DNA from 2 places in the Bacillus lumedeiriae genome. Region 2 is predicted to be linked to the other one. Evidence: predicted binding sites of a transcription regulator. Region 2 holds the regulator's gene; the other holds the start of a gene.
What was found. The regulator NrdR, encoded in region 2, represses ribonucleotide reductase genes. The targets are predictions, from matches to a motif close to AACACNATATATNGTGTT.

Region 1: QYG89_RS01360 (vitamin B12-dependent ribonucleotide reductase) is a predicted target of NrdR. The motif match lies at 2,279-2,296, and genes of this name have one in related genera.

What each region holds. Positions count from the first base shown of each region.
Region 1 is NZ_JAUIYO010000001.1:251,986-259,321, reverse strand. It holds gene gcvPB (aminomethyl-transferring glycine dehydrogenase subunit GcvPB) at 1-447, shown strand, start outside; gene QYG89_RS01370 (rhodanese-like domain-containing protein) at 687-1,061, opposite strand; gene QYG89_RS01365 (lipoate--protein ligase family protein) at 1,221-2,057, shown strand; gene QYG89_RS01360 (vitamin B12-dependent ribonucleotide reductase) at 2,377-4,938, shown strand; gene QYG89_RS01355 (patatin-like phospholipase family protein) at 5,152-6,024, shown strand; gene QYG89_RS01350 (SA1362 family protein) at 6,034-6,396, opposite strand; gene QYG89_RS01345 (DUF1385 domain-containing protein) at 6,437-7,336, opposite strand, start outside.
Region 2 is NZ_JAUIYO010000001.1:541,813-549,148, forward strand. It holds gene dnaI (primosomal protein DnaI) at 1-215, opposite strand, end outside; gene QYG89_RS02820 (replication initiation and membrane attachment family protein) at 202-1,614, opposite strand; gene nrdR (transcriptional regulator NrdR) at 1,677-2,135, opposite strand; gene speD (adenosylmethionine decarboxylase) at 2,282-2,659, opposite strand; gene QYG89_RS02835 (glyceraldehyde-3-phosphate dehydrogenase) at 2,998-4,026, opposite strand; gene coaE (dephospho-CoA kinase) at 4,183-4,785, opposite strand; gene ytaF (sporulation membrane protein YtaF) at 4,806-5,438, opposite strand; gene mutM (DNA-formamidopyrimidine glycosylase) at 5,504-6,340, opposite strand; gene polA (DNA polymerase I) at 6,368-7,336, opposite strand, start outside.

The DNA of each region.
Region 1 (7,336 bases), 290 kb from region 2:
TCGATGGGACCGGATGGCTTGAAAGCAGTGACGGAATATGCTGTATTAAATGCGAACTATATGATGCGCAGGCTCGCTCCTTATTTCGACCTGCCATTTGACCGTCATTGTAAGCATGAATTTGTGTTGAGCGGTAAGCGTCAGAAAAAGCTTGGTGTACGTACGCTTGATATAGCGAAGCGTCTGCTTGATTTCGGTTTTCATCCGCCAACGATCTACTTCCCGCTGAATGTAGAAGAGTGTATTATGATCGAGCCGACAGAAACCGAATCAAAAGAAACACTTGATGCGTTTATTGATAAGATGATTCAGATTGCGAGGGAAGCAGAAACAAATCCTGAAATCGTTCAAGAAGCGCCTCATACAACCGTCATCGGCCGTCTTGATGAAACGACAGCGGCTCGCAAGCCTGTCCTTCGTTACGAAAAAGAATTGCAAAATATTTAATATAGAAAAGAGAGGATGTCCCAAGAGTATAACTTTAGGGGCATCCCCTTTGTTGTGTGATTTTTTTAAACTTGTTCATTGATTTCCATTCTAGGTGCTTCGCTTCCCTGCAGGAGTCTTCGCGCCTTCCACTACAATCAACTTAGTAAAACATCATCGTTTGGATTTTGTCAAAAAAAAACAAAAGAAAGACTGACCCTAAACAGTCGTTTTTAACGACCTTTTGGGTCAGCCTCTTTTCACTTACTTTTCACTTTTCCAGTCCATTGTTTAAAGCCGCCTCGAAGATGATAAAGATCGCGGTAGCCTTTTTTGTACAGTGTCTGGGCCGCCCGGCCGCTGCGTATGCCGCTTTGGCAGTATAGATATACGGTCTTGTCGGGACGGATTTCTTTCATGCGCGTTTTTAATTGTGTAAGTGGGATATTACGGGCGCCAAGAATATGGCCGGCTTCAAATTCGTTCGGTTCACGGACGTCAATGAGCTGCGCCTTGCGGTAGCCTTTAATGAACTCTTCCTGAGAGAGCGGCTTGACCGCTTTTTTCTGGGAAAAATACATATATAAAGTATACAAAATAATGACGCCTAAAATGGTAGCTATTGTATAGAGCATTGGATACACCCCTTCCTAGTAGACATGCGCTGATTTCTATTATAAACGTGGCTGTGTGAAGAATCAAAAGAAATAAACACAGTGTATACCTCTTTGTTTTTTTCTCTGCTTTTGATACACTAGGTGAGTGAATTTATTATAAAGAAGGCGGCAATCATCATGAAAAAAGAAACTTGGAAGTTTGTTGATTCCGGCCGGCAATCGGCAAGCTTCAATATGGCAATGGATGAAGCTCTGCTGGAGTGGCACAGCGAAGGCAAAATTCCGCCGGTTATTCGTTTTTATGGATGGGAGCCGGCAGCGCTGTCGATCGGCTATTTTCAAAAAGCGGCAAAGGAAATTGATTTTGCTGCTGTTAAACGACATGGTCTCGGTTTCGTCCGTCGTCCAACAGGCGGAAGGGGTGTGCTTCACGAGCATGAATTGACATACAGTGTCATTGTGACAGAGGAGCATCCTAATATGCCGACGGGGGTGACGGAAGCGTACAGGGTGATATCTGAAGGAATTCTAAAAGGGTTTCATCAGCTTGGATTAGACGCTTATTTTGCGATACCAAGAACGGAAGAGGAAAAAAGCAGTTTGAAAAATCCACGCTCCTCTGTCTGTTTCGATGCGCCAAGCTGGTATGAACTCGTTGTTGAAGGCCGAAAGGTAGCAGGAAGTGCGCAAACGAGACAAAAAGGTGTGATTCTGCAGCACGGTTCGATTTTGCTTGATCTGGATGAAGATAAGCTGTTCAGTTTATTTACATATTCAAATGAACGCGTGAAAGAGCGGATGCAGCAAGCATTTAAAAATAAAGCTGTTGCCGTGAATGAAATCAGCCCGAATAAAGTGACCTATCGTATGGCAGGAGAAGCATTTAAAAAAGGGTTTGAAGAAGGTCTTGGCATTGAATTGGAGCCGTATGAATTTACACGGGAAGAAATGATCTATATTGAACAACTTGCAAAAGAAAAGTACTCTTCGGATGAATGGAATTTCAAAAGGTGAATCGTCCAGCAAAAGAGAAACTGGCCTTGAGGTCTGTTCTCTTTTTTTGCGGAAAAATGACTGGTTTCTTAATTGATAGGCAAACATGAAAGTTTTTCTTTTTTCGAGAGTATCGCTGCTTTATCTAATGAAATCGCACTTTTACCCATAAAACCCGTTATTTTTCAGCTTGACAAAAAAATGTTTTTAACTCAATATATAGTAATGAGTTAGGAAAAACAAACACAATATGTTGTGTTTGTTTTAGTTTTTAGTTAAAAATATCGTTATATAATGTTTGAATGACTACGAAATTTGTAGAAGAAAAGGAGTTGTGATTATGTCTGTTGCGTCACAAAAGAATATGTCCCTCAACATTGACAGACTGAACAAAGACATCAGTGTCTTTCCACAAGTTCATCCTGTCACCCCGGATATGAAAATCACTCATAAAGGGGTTTCACGTCTCGTAATGATCGACCGCTATTCGTTTAAAGACACGGAGAAAGTCACATTAACAGAAGGCGATTTTGTTGTGTTAACGATTAAAGAGGATCCGAAGTTTCCAGCAAGAGGTGTTGGTTTCATTACTAGTATCGATTGGCAGGAGAAAAAAGCGGAGGTACTTGTGGATGAAGAATTCCGCGGTGCTCTCGATGATCCGAAAGAGCAGGAAACAGGGATCATTCGCCGTCCGCTTGATGTGATTGAAAAACCTCTAGAAATCTATTACGAACAAATCGCTAAGCGCAACGCAACAGGTCTTGCCTCTGTGGAAACAACAGAAGAAAAACGGAAAGAATGGTTCGAGAAATTCTACCAAGAGCTCGTGAACTTAAACTTTATTCCAGCGGGACGCGTTCTTTACGGAGCGGGAGCACAGACTGACGTAACATACTTTAATTGCTACGTGATGCCTTTCGTTCCGGATTCACGTGAAGGCATTTCTGAACATCGTAAGCAAGTAATGGAAATCATGAGCCGCGGCGGCGGTGTCGGCACTAACGGTTCAACCCTTCGCCCGCGCAACACACTGGCCAAAGGCGTGAACGGAAAATCATCCGGATCGGTCTCCTGGCTTGATGACATTGCGAAACTGACACACCTTGTGGAACAGGGTGGGTCCAGACGCGGAGCGCAAATGATCATGTTAGCGGACTGGCATCCAGATATTGTAGAATTTATCATTTCAAAAATGCAAAATCCGCGTATTTTACGCTATTTGCTTGAAAATACAGAAGATGAACAAATCAAAAAAGCGGCGAAGGACAAGCTGAACTTTAAGCCCCTTACTGAACGTGAAGAAGCGATGTACCAAGGAGTGGTGAATTACAAAAACATTCCTGGCTACGGCGGATTCAGTGCTGAAATTATTAAAGAAGCAGAAGAGAAACTCAGAACAGGCGGAACATACACCGTTCATAACTCAGAATTTTTAACAGGCGCCAACATTTCTATCTGTCTGACAAAAGACTTTATGGAAGCAGTGGAAAAAGACGCTGACTATGAACTGCGCTTTCCAGCTGTTGAAAAATATACAAAAGAAGAAATGGTTTACTATAATGAAAACTGGCATAAAATCGGCGATGTCCGCGAATGGGAAAAGCAAGGACATGCTGTGCGCACATACCGAAAAATCAAGGCGCGGGAATTATGGAACTTGATTAACATTTGTGCAACGTACTCTGCAGAGCCAGGCATCTTTTTCATTGACAATGCCAACGATATGACGAATGCGAAAGCCTATGGCCAGCAAGTAGTAGCGACGAATCCGTGTGGGGAGCAGCCGCTCGCACCATTTTCTGTCTGTAACTTAGCTGCTGTAAATTTGGCTGAAATGGCAGACAAAGAAACAAAAACGGTGAATTTTGAGAAGTTAAAAGAAACGGTTCGCACGGGCGTCCGAATGCAGGACAACGTCATTGATGCGACTCCTTATTTCTTAGAAGAAAACAAAAAGCAAGCGCTCGGTGAACGCCGCGTCGGTCTTGGTGTCATGGGACTTGCAGACTTGCTCATTTATTGTGAAAAAGAATACGGTTCGCCTGAAGGCAACGAATTAGTGGACAAAGTATTCGAAACGATTGCAACAACAGCTTACAGAGCATCTGTTGAGCTGGCGAAAGAAAAAGGCAGCTTTCCGTTCCTTGAAGGTGAAACAGCGGAAGAAACAAACCGCCTGCGCCAAGCGTTCACGGAAACTGGTTATATGAAGAAAATGCCGGAAGATGTACGAGAAGCAATTCTTGAACACGGCATTCGGAATTCGCATCTCTTAACTGTTGCTCCAACGGGGTCCACTGGAACAATGGTTGGAGTGTCAACAGGTTTAGAACCTTACTTCTCCTTCACATACTACCGCAGTGGACGTTTAGGGAAGTTTATTGAAGTGAAGGCGGATATTGTTAAAGATTATTTAGAACAGCATCCGGAGGCAGATCCAGATCAGCTGCCAGAATGGTTTGTGACAGCGATGAGCCTTGCGCCTGAAGCGCACGCGGATGTTCAATGTGTCATTCAGCGCTGGATCGACAGCTCGATATCCAAAACGGTCAACGCACCGCGCGGGTATACAGTGGAACAAGTTGAGCGGGTGTATGAGCGTCTTTACAAAGGCGGCGCAAAAGGCGGCACAGTGTATGTAGACGGCAGCCGTGATGCACAAGTCTTAACGTTAAAAGCGGAAGAAAATAATTTTGATGAACAAGAAGAGACGACAACGAAAGAACATGAGCATCACATCGTTCTCGTTGATACGATTCAAGAAATCCGCTCTACCAATGTAACGATCGGCAGCGAAGTCGGCAATACATGCCCGGTCTGCCGTAAAGGAACAGTAGAAGAAATGGGTGGATGCAACACTTGCACAAACTGCGGCGCCCAGCTGAAATGTGGATTGTAATAAATAATGGATAAAACCAGCTTCCAGCTTTCTCAGGAAGCTGGTTTTTTTATGAACAAAGTTACCGAACAGCACTGCGTTAAAATAACGATCAAATGTCCAAAGTCAACAAACGAGCTGCTCCCGCCAATCATCGTTTTTTAAGATTCTCTTCTAGGACAAATTCTTTCCGCTTACATATATAAAAAGCGGGTAAAGAGGGGAGAAAGGTGTATGCGAATTGACGGGGTCTTTTCTGGAGGGGGGATTAAAGGGTTTGCCCTCGTTGGTGCCTATGAGGCGATTGAAAATAGAGGGCTGACATTTGTACGGCTGGCGGGCACAAGTGCCGGGGCGATTATAGCGGCCTTAATTGCTGCGGGGTATACGAGTGAGGAATTGAAGAAAATAGTAAAAGATGTCAATGGAAAACAGCTGCTTGACGAAGCCCCTTTTGACGTTCCGTTCGTCCGCTGGCTGAAAATTTATTTTAAACTGGGATTGTATAAGGGGAAAAAACTCGAACAATGGCTGGAAGGCTTACTAGCGCAAAAAGGAATCTATTCATTTGGCGATCTGGCACCTGAAACTTTGCGGGTGGTTACATCGGATATTACGAATGGCCGAATGCTTACACTTCCAGACGACTTGCCGGCTTATAAAATTAATCCCCGAACCTTTTCTATTGCGCGGGCGGTGAGAATGAGCTGTACGCTTCCTTACTTTTTCCAGCCTGTAAAGTTATGCGGCCCTCATGAAAAAGCGCTTGTAGTAGACGGCGGAGTGTTAAGTAACTTTCCCATTTGGCTGTTTGATGAGGAAAAAAAACAGAAGAGACCGGTACTTGGAATAAAATTAAGCACACAAACGACGGGACTGCCGCGGCAAGTAAATACAGGGGCAGATTTATTTGGTGCGATGTTTCATACGATGAAAGACGCACACGATGCGAGATATATTTCGAGAAGACATGAGAAAAATATTATTTTTATTCCGGTAAAAGGTACCGCCGTCACTGACTTTAGTTTAACAAACGAAAAAAAAGACGCCCTCATTCGAACAGGGCGCGAATATGCAGAGGCGTTTTTAAAACGCTGGTGCTATTGACAACCGGGATTAGGAAGACGCCCGGTTATTTCTTTTTCCTTTTTTTCCATCAATCACAGTTAAGTGACTGGTGCTCTTTCTGCGGAAAGGTTTTTTCTTTTTCGAGGAACTAGGTGAAGCAGAAGAAGGTTTTTGCCGCTTCTGCAGCCTTTTCTTTGAATGTTTAGCTGCTTTAGCAAATGCCTTATCTTCTGTGCTGCCGCCAAGCCGCTTTCGAATGACTAGACGGTAAAGGAAATAAATAACTACAGCCGTAACTGCAAGGACAGCCAGCTGTCTCGCTAAAGCTCCAGGCGTATAAATAAGCATGGAAACTAAACCAATAGCAGCGAGTCCGATGAGTGTATAGGTAATGACTGACCGGATTGTCAAAAGAGCCACCTCCTATGTTAAATAAGCTGTTATTCACATATTAGACAATTTCCCCCACATCTAATCCCTTTCTCGTTCTTTCTTCCATGGCTAACAGTTTTTCAAATGAAGCAATAGCAACTTCTACTTGATCATCTTCTGGTTCTTTCGTTGTTAGCAGCTGAAGCCATAGTCCTGGATAGCCGAGATAACGAAGAATGGGAACATCCCGAAGCTTATTTGTCAACTGCAGCACTTCAAATGAAATGCCAAGGACAACCGGGATCAAGGCAATTCTGTTTAATACCCTGACATAAAGCGGATCTGTTGGTACGAGCATATAAACAAAAATGCCGACAATCACAGTGAATAAGATAAAACTAGATCCGCATCGATAATGAAGTCTAGAAGCAGCCTGCACATTTTCTACTGTTAATGGGCGTCCGCTCTCAAATGCGTTAATCACTTTATGTTCAGCTCCGTGATATTGAAATACTCGTTTAATCAGCGGGGCTAAAGAAAGAAAATAAATATAGATAAGCAGAAGAGTCAGCTTGAAAAACCCCTCAATTAGAATTTGAGCAAAATCACTTGAAAACACTGGACGTGTTAATTCTGCTAGAAAAACAGGCACGAGTGTAAAAATAAATTTTCCGAATAAAAAAGAAAGAATGCCAATGGCCGCTACTCCGAGGATCATGGTCCATTTTGACGGTTCTGCACTGTCTTTCATCTGTTCATCTTCGTCGGGGTCTAAATCGTACCGCTCCTGGGCAAAGTTTAAATGCTTGGAGCCCGTGGACGCTGAATCTAGAATGGCAAAAATCCCCCGCAAAAAAGGAATTTTTTTAAGCTTTTGCCAAGCAGGCTTTTGTGTTCTTGGTAAATGGAAGAATTCAATGGAACGGTCTTTCCGGCGAATGGCTGTCACTGTATGATGTTTTCCACCAAACATGACTCC
Region 2 (7,336 bases):
CTCGGGCATTTTTCACAAGAGAAGCTTTGGGTTTTATACTCATACAGCTTCATTAAATATTTATCAAGAATGTCCGATGTTATTTGACCTTCGTGTTCACGCAAAAAGTGACGGACAGCCGGATCATTTAAAATTTCTTGGCGTGTCTTTTCATAACGGGCTTTAAAATCGGGAGAACGCGTCAATTTATTTAGCGTTTCATCAATTCTCTTCATCGCTGTTTGTCACCTGCCTTTTCAAGCGCCTGTTCTTGATTTTTTCCGCAAGCGCCTGTCTTTTCGCTTCTAGTTCCTGATCAGCAGCTGGAGAAGGACCTTTTCCGTTTTCTTTTTCTTTCCCTTCTTCATAAAACCAGTCAGGAAGCTTTTCTGTACGGGTCACTTTTTGTTTCGGCTTTCCTTTACTTTTAGCCCACTCTGCATATTGACGGTGCTCATTTTTTGCAAGCTCCATCGCATCTTTCACGGTCTTTACCTTTTTGCGCGCCCAGTGTGATGCGATTTTTTCGATATATTTTTTCGTCAGCTTCATGTCGGTTTTCAGCATCACGTATTGGATAAGTACATTCGTGACACCTGCCGGCAGTTTATATTGAAAAAGGATCCCCTCAATCACTTGCATATCTGAACTCGACGGCATACTGCCCGAAATATCAATTAACAGCTGCCGCGGAGATATCGTTTCTAAATATTGAATCAGTTCTTCTTCTTTAGAGGCCGGTTCGCTTTGAATCGTACGCAGCGCCGCCGGCTGGACTAAGTGAACAAGTTCAGGCAGCTTTTCATCCTTTTCCAGCTGATACCAATCACGAGCCGATTTACGCAGCACGTCTACATCAATCTCGTCCTTCTCATCAACAGCCGTCAGCAGTAAATTTTTCATTTCAAGCGGTGTAATACCGTAAAGATGAGCCAGCTTCACAATCATTTCTTTTACAAACGGTGTCAGTGCGGATTTTGGTATCATCGCTCCCTGAAGGGAACTTTCCAATAAACTAAAGTCAAATTGATCGACTTTGAGAGGAATGCCTTTTCCCTTTGATTTAGACACAAACATCTTATCTTTCGAAAGCAGGCTGTCTTCCAACATATCACGGTCAAGCGGCGGCGTGCCGGCAGAAAATACCTCTTGAAAATCTTTCGTAATGTCTACGTGTTCGACTGTATACGTAGTGTCATCCGTGAAAAATTCTTTCAGCCTTAAAAAGTGGGACCGGCCAATTTTACGATACAGAAACACATTAAGCATGCCATCGTTAAAAAACTGCTGCGGCGTGAGAGGCGGCTGCAGCTCATAAACAAATTCACGCAAGTCATTGTTTTTTCTTACGAATGTTTTTAATAATCCAAGCGCTTCAAGCTTTAGACGCGCTTCATAAATCTCCTGAAGATTTTTATCAAGAACATTCATTAAATGGTAATGATTTGCCGCTTGGGCACGAAGTCGATTTTCTTCCACCTCTCCCCAAAGCGTCATATACAAACTAAAGCAAGTCGTTCCGAGCAGCGGCTGATACAAAAATGTTAAAATGCGCCGATCCGTTTCATGAAGTGTTCCGCTAAGACAGGCTATGTACTCATCTACCGGCTGAATTTCGTTCCAATGTCTTTTCATATCACCCATCTAACCTTTCAATGATAAAAAAAAGCTAGAGAACGGTCGTTTCCTCCAGCTTACTATTCTTCTTTTTTTATTAATTCCTTTAACTCGTCCAAAAACACATTAATATCTTTAAATTGGCGGTATACAGAAGCAAAACGAACGTAAGCTACTTCATCTATCGCTGCCAGCCGGTCCATAATCATTTCTCCAACTTTTTCCGATTGGATTTCTGAAACCCCCTGGCTTCGTATGTCTTTTTCCACATCCATTGTCAACTTCTCCAGCTGTTCGAGGGAAACCGGACGCTTTTCACATGCTTTAATCAGCCCTCGCAAAAGCTTTTCACGGTTAAATTCTTCCCGCGTACCTTCTTTCTTCACAACAATCAACGGCAAGTCTTCCACTTTTTCGAAAGTGGTAAACCGGTAGGCACACGATTCACACTCCCGGCGGCGGCGGATCGAACGCGCTTCGTCCACAGGTCTTGAATCGATGACCCGGGTGCCGTTATGTTCACAAGCCGGACATTTCATTATATCAACCCCGATTCTAAATTCGCTACTTTCATCATATTAAAAAGAAGCCAAATGCACAAGACCATGATAGATTTAATGCCTAAGGGAATCTAACTAGACTTTGTCTAAATCAAAAAAGTGTATGCTCATCGCATACACCTTTTTTATAACACACTTGCTTTTTGTTTTACTTGAACAGGGCCCATTCCTCGAGGCATTTCCATCTTTTCCTGTATCTCTGCCTCTAGTGCCTCTGCGATGTAATTGGCTGCAATATTCGGATCAAGGTCTCCGCAAGTATATACATCAATGCTTGCGTAGCCGTGTTCTGGAAAGCTATGAATAGTTAAATGCGATTCAGAAATGATGACGACTCCACTTACACCTTGAGGGGCAAATTTATGAAAAGCCACCTCGCGAATTTCAGCACCTGACTTTAATGCAGCATCCACAAAAATCTGTTCAATTGTTTCCATATCATTTAATTTCTCAAGATTGCAGCCCCATAGTTCTGCGATGACGTGACGACCCATAGTATCCAAAGATCGTTTCCCCCTTTTACAATTTTTTAGAAGATTCGTTGTAAAAGTGATAACCGCCACGGGGGAAAGTTAGTCCGAAGAGGTCCTAACCCTTTAAGCAGCTATTTGTTTCACACGAAAATTAGTATACTGTGAAGTGTCTAATTTTGCAACATCTTGTATGAATTTTTTCGAAAGGATTGTCTTGGGAACTTATTGCATAGGTATAAAAGAAATCAAAATATATTGTTCAGCGCTGCTGTGAAAGACTTATGCATGAATTCCCTTGAAAACAGAAGAATGGAACTGTCCCAAAACCAAATTGCCCGGTTCTTATGAAACAGTTCCTTTTTTATTAATTATGCAGTTACTTCAATTTTTTTTTTCATATTTTCAGCTACGTACTTCACAAGATCAGTGACGCGGCAAGAATAACCCCACTCGTTATCATACCATGCAAGAACCTTCACTTTTGTACCATCCATCACGATTGTTGATAAACCGTCGATAATCGATGAATGAGGATTTGTGTTAAAATCAACAGATACTAACGGCTCTGTTGTATAGTCAAGAATGCCTTTTAACGCACCTTGAGACGCTTCGATAAACACGTTATTGATTTCATCTACTGTTACTTCACGCTTTAAGTCAACCACAAGATCAACTAAAGAAACGTTAGACGTTGGTACACGTAAAGCCATGCCATGAATTTTCCCTTTTAATTGAGGAAGAACAAGTGACAGCGCTTTTGCCGCTCCTGTAGATGTTGGAATAATAGATTGAGCACATGCACGGGCACGGCGTAAATCTTTATGCGGGTTGTCAATATTATTTTGGTCATTTGTGTAGGCATGGACAGTTGTCATTAAGCCATTTTCAATACCAAATTTGTCATCGAGCACTTTTGCTACTGGAGCTAAACAGTTTGTTGTACAAGAAGCATTAGAAATCACTTCATGTTTTTCGATGTCTAAATCGTTCTCATTGACACCCATTACGATCGTCACATCTTCATTTTTACCAGGCGCTGTTAACACTACTTTTTTCGCTCCAGCTTCTAGATGTAGAGCTGCTTTTTCGCGGTCATTGAATTTCCCTGTTGCTTCAATAACAATATCAATGCCAAGCTCTTTCCATGGAAGTTCACGAGGATCGCGGTTATTTACTAATTGAACACGCTTGCCATTTACGATCAATGCACGTTCTTCAACTTGCACATCGCCTTCAAATTTTCCATGATTTGTGTCATACTTAATTAAATGAGCGAGTGTTTCTGCAGGATAGCTTGCATTCACTGCTACAATCTCAAAATTATCCTCTAAAATTGCTTTGCGGAACACCATTCTTCCGATACGGCCAAATCCGTTAATTGCTACTTTCGCCTTCATATATCGGTTCCTCCTATATTTATAAATGTTATACTTAATTGTTTTCTTATCTGCGATTAGTATAACATATTCACTTTCAAAAAGAACCTTAAAAACGACAAAATAAAAAGTTTAACTATTTTGAAAATGAAAAGACCCGAATACTTTTACACAGGATTAAGGAATAAGTTTCCAATCTTTAATAATATGCAGCAGCTGTTGTTTCGTTTGTTCGATCGTGCCATTGTTGTTAATGACAGCATCGGCTTTTTTGGCTTTTTCGCGGAGTGGAAGCTGAGAGGCGATCCGCGCTTGAGCTGCCGCCTCATCTAAATCGTTGCGTACCATAAGCCTGTGCAGCTGGGTGGCTTCATCTGTGTAAACAACAAGAACCTTGTCCACCATCCATGTCAGCTTGCTTTCATATAAAAGTGGAATGTCCATAATGATTGTTTGCTTTCCTTCTTCAATAGCCGCCTCTTTCTCAGCCATCATGAACTGGCGGACAGCTGGATGAACGATGGCGTTCAGTTTTTCCCGCTGTTTTTCATCATTAAAAATAAGGTCGCCTAGTTTTCTGCGGTCAAGTGAACCATCGGGCAAAAGCACTTCATCACCAAATGCCCCGGCAATCTGCGAAAGCGCCGGGCTGCCCGGCTCAACTACTGTCCGGGCAGCCACATCCGCATCTACTATCGTGTAGCCTAACTCTTGTAACAGGCGGCTGACCGTGCTTTTTCCACTTGCAATGCCGCCGGTCAGCCCGATCATTACTGCCATCGTCTTCCCCCTCTACGTTACTAGATTTTTAATGTCCCTAAAATGATTAATAAAATACCAGGAATAAAAGCAACCCGTTGTATCCATAGAATGCCCGCAAATTTCCGGCCGCAGGCGAGACCGCTTGTGACAAATAGGAAGTTCATAACAGCAACTGCTGATGCGAGAAGCAGCGCCGGATAGCCAAGCATGGCCGCGCCAATCCCTGCACCGAATGCATCAAGCGACAGCGCGCATCCAAGCAGCAGCGCCTCCAGCCCGGTAATCGTCCCCGACTGATCCAAGTCAGCAGCAGTCGGTCGTTTGAAAATATGAATAACTACACCTAACCGCTTCAACTCTAAATGGATGAGCGGCCTTTCTTCCGTCTGTCCGTGCTTTTGTCCTCCTCGGAAAAATTGCCACAGTACCCACATCCCAAGAGAAATTAAAATCACACCGCCAAGCCGGCTCGCTGCTGCTCCGCTAAACCACCTGCTGAGCCAATGGCCCGCTCCCATCGCGGCGAGAAGTGCCGTTGCTGAACAAAGGGATAAAACAATAGAAGATTTGACTGGCAATTTCAGCTTCTTCAATCCGTAAGCAAGCCCCGCACTAAAACTGTCTAAACTAACCGCCGCTGCAAGCATAAACAATGAAAGATACCCATCCATTAAACAGCTCCTCCCCTGTCGAACGTTACTGTAGTATATGGAAGGATAGATGGGAAGGTTCAATTTTACCTAGGCAGAAGCCTTTGACAGTTCGGGCAAATATGTGTGCCCCGGCCGGCTGTTTTCATTTTAATAATCGGTTCACCGCATTTTTTGCAAGGTTCTCCTGTGCGGCCATATACGAAATGAGTTTCTTGAAACGTACCAGCTTGTCCCTGGCTGTTCACATATGAGCGAATCGTACTTCCACCCTTTTCAACAGCTTCTTCTAACGTGGCGACAATTTCTTGATGAAGAATCACAATTTCTTCTTCCCTGAGTGAATTGGCTTTTCTCTCTGGATGAATTCGAGCACGAAAGAGTGTTTCATCTACATAAATGTTGCCAAGACCGACAAATACTTTTTGATCCAGCAGCACAGCTTTCATATTTCGTTCCGTTTTTTCTAGTTTACTCTTCACATAGTCAATGGAAAAATGATCTGAAAATGGCTCCGGACCGAGCTGTGAAAGAGGCAAAGAATCGTATTCCTGTCCTCTTTGAAATAAGTGCATCGTGCCGAACTTCCTCACATCGCGGTAACGCAGCTCGGAGTGATCGGTGAATTTGAATAACACATGCGTATGCGGTTCTTCCTCTTCTCCGCATTCATGCAAACGGTATTTGCCCTCCATGCGTAAATGAGAAACGAGCGAGTAATGATCGAGCACAAAAATTAAAAACTTTCCTCTTCGCACGACATCACGAATAGTTTCTCCAACTAATGCATGAGCAAACTGTTCAGCTTGCTCCGGTTTTTTTATAATATTCGGCCAGCGGATCTCTACTCCTTGAATCGTTTTGCCGACGACGAGCTGTTCAAGTGTACGCCGGACAGTTTCCACTTCTGGCATTTCAGGCAAGCGGATCTCTCCCTTCCGTCCTGTTTATTATTTCGCATCGTACCATGTCGGTCCGTAAGAATAATCTACCTTTAATGGAACCTTCAACTTTACTGCCTGTTCCATGACCTCTGGAACGAGCCGTTTCATCGTTTCGATTTCTGATTTTGGCACTTCAAAAATTAATTCATCATGCACTTGCAGCAATAGCTTCGACTTAAGTTTTTCTTTTTCTAGCTTTTCAACTGCCGCAATCATTGCTTTTTTAATAATATCGGCCGCACTGCCTTGAATCGGAGTATTCATCGCAGTCCGCTCTCCAAAGCCGCGCAAATTGAAATTACGGCTCGTAATTTCCGGAATATACCGGCGGCGCTGGAGCAAGGTTGTCACAAATCCTTTTTCTTTCGCCTCACGAACAACAGTATCCATATATTCTTTCACACCTGGATAAGATTGCAAATAGCGTTCAATAAAGGTCGCAGCTTCTTTTCTTGTGATTCCAAGACTTTGTGATAACCCATAGTCGCTGATACCATAGACAATTCCAAAGTTAACTGCTTTCGCCTGGCGTCTCATATTGCTGTCTACCTCATCTTGCTTTACATGAAACACATCAGCGGCTGTCGCTGTATGAATATCAAGGTCATGTAAAAATGCCTCAATTAATTTTTCATCGTCCGCAATGTGGGCCAGTACCCGCAGTTCGATTTGCGAATAATCTGCCGCAAAAATAACAGAGTCATCATCTTCTGGAACAAATGCCTGTCGAATCTTTCTTCCTTCTTCAAGCCGGATCGGAATGTTTTGCAAATTAGGCTCTGCGGAACTTAATCTTCCCGTTTGCGTAAGTGCCTGATTAAAACGCGTATGAATTTTATGCGTCTCTGGATCGACTACTTTTAACAGTCCTTCAATATAAGTAGACTGCAGCTTGCCAATCTGGCGATAGTTTAAAATGTGTTCCACAACTTCGTGAGATGGTGCCAGTTTTTCGAGTACGTCTGCCGATGTGGA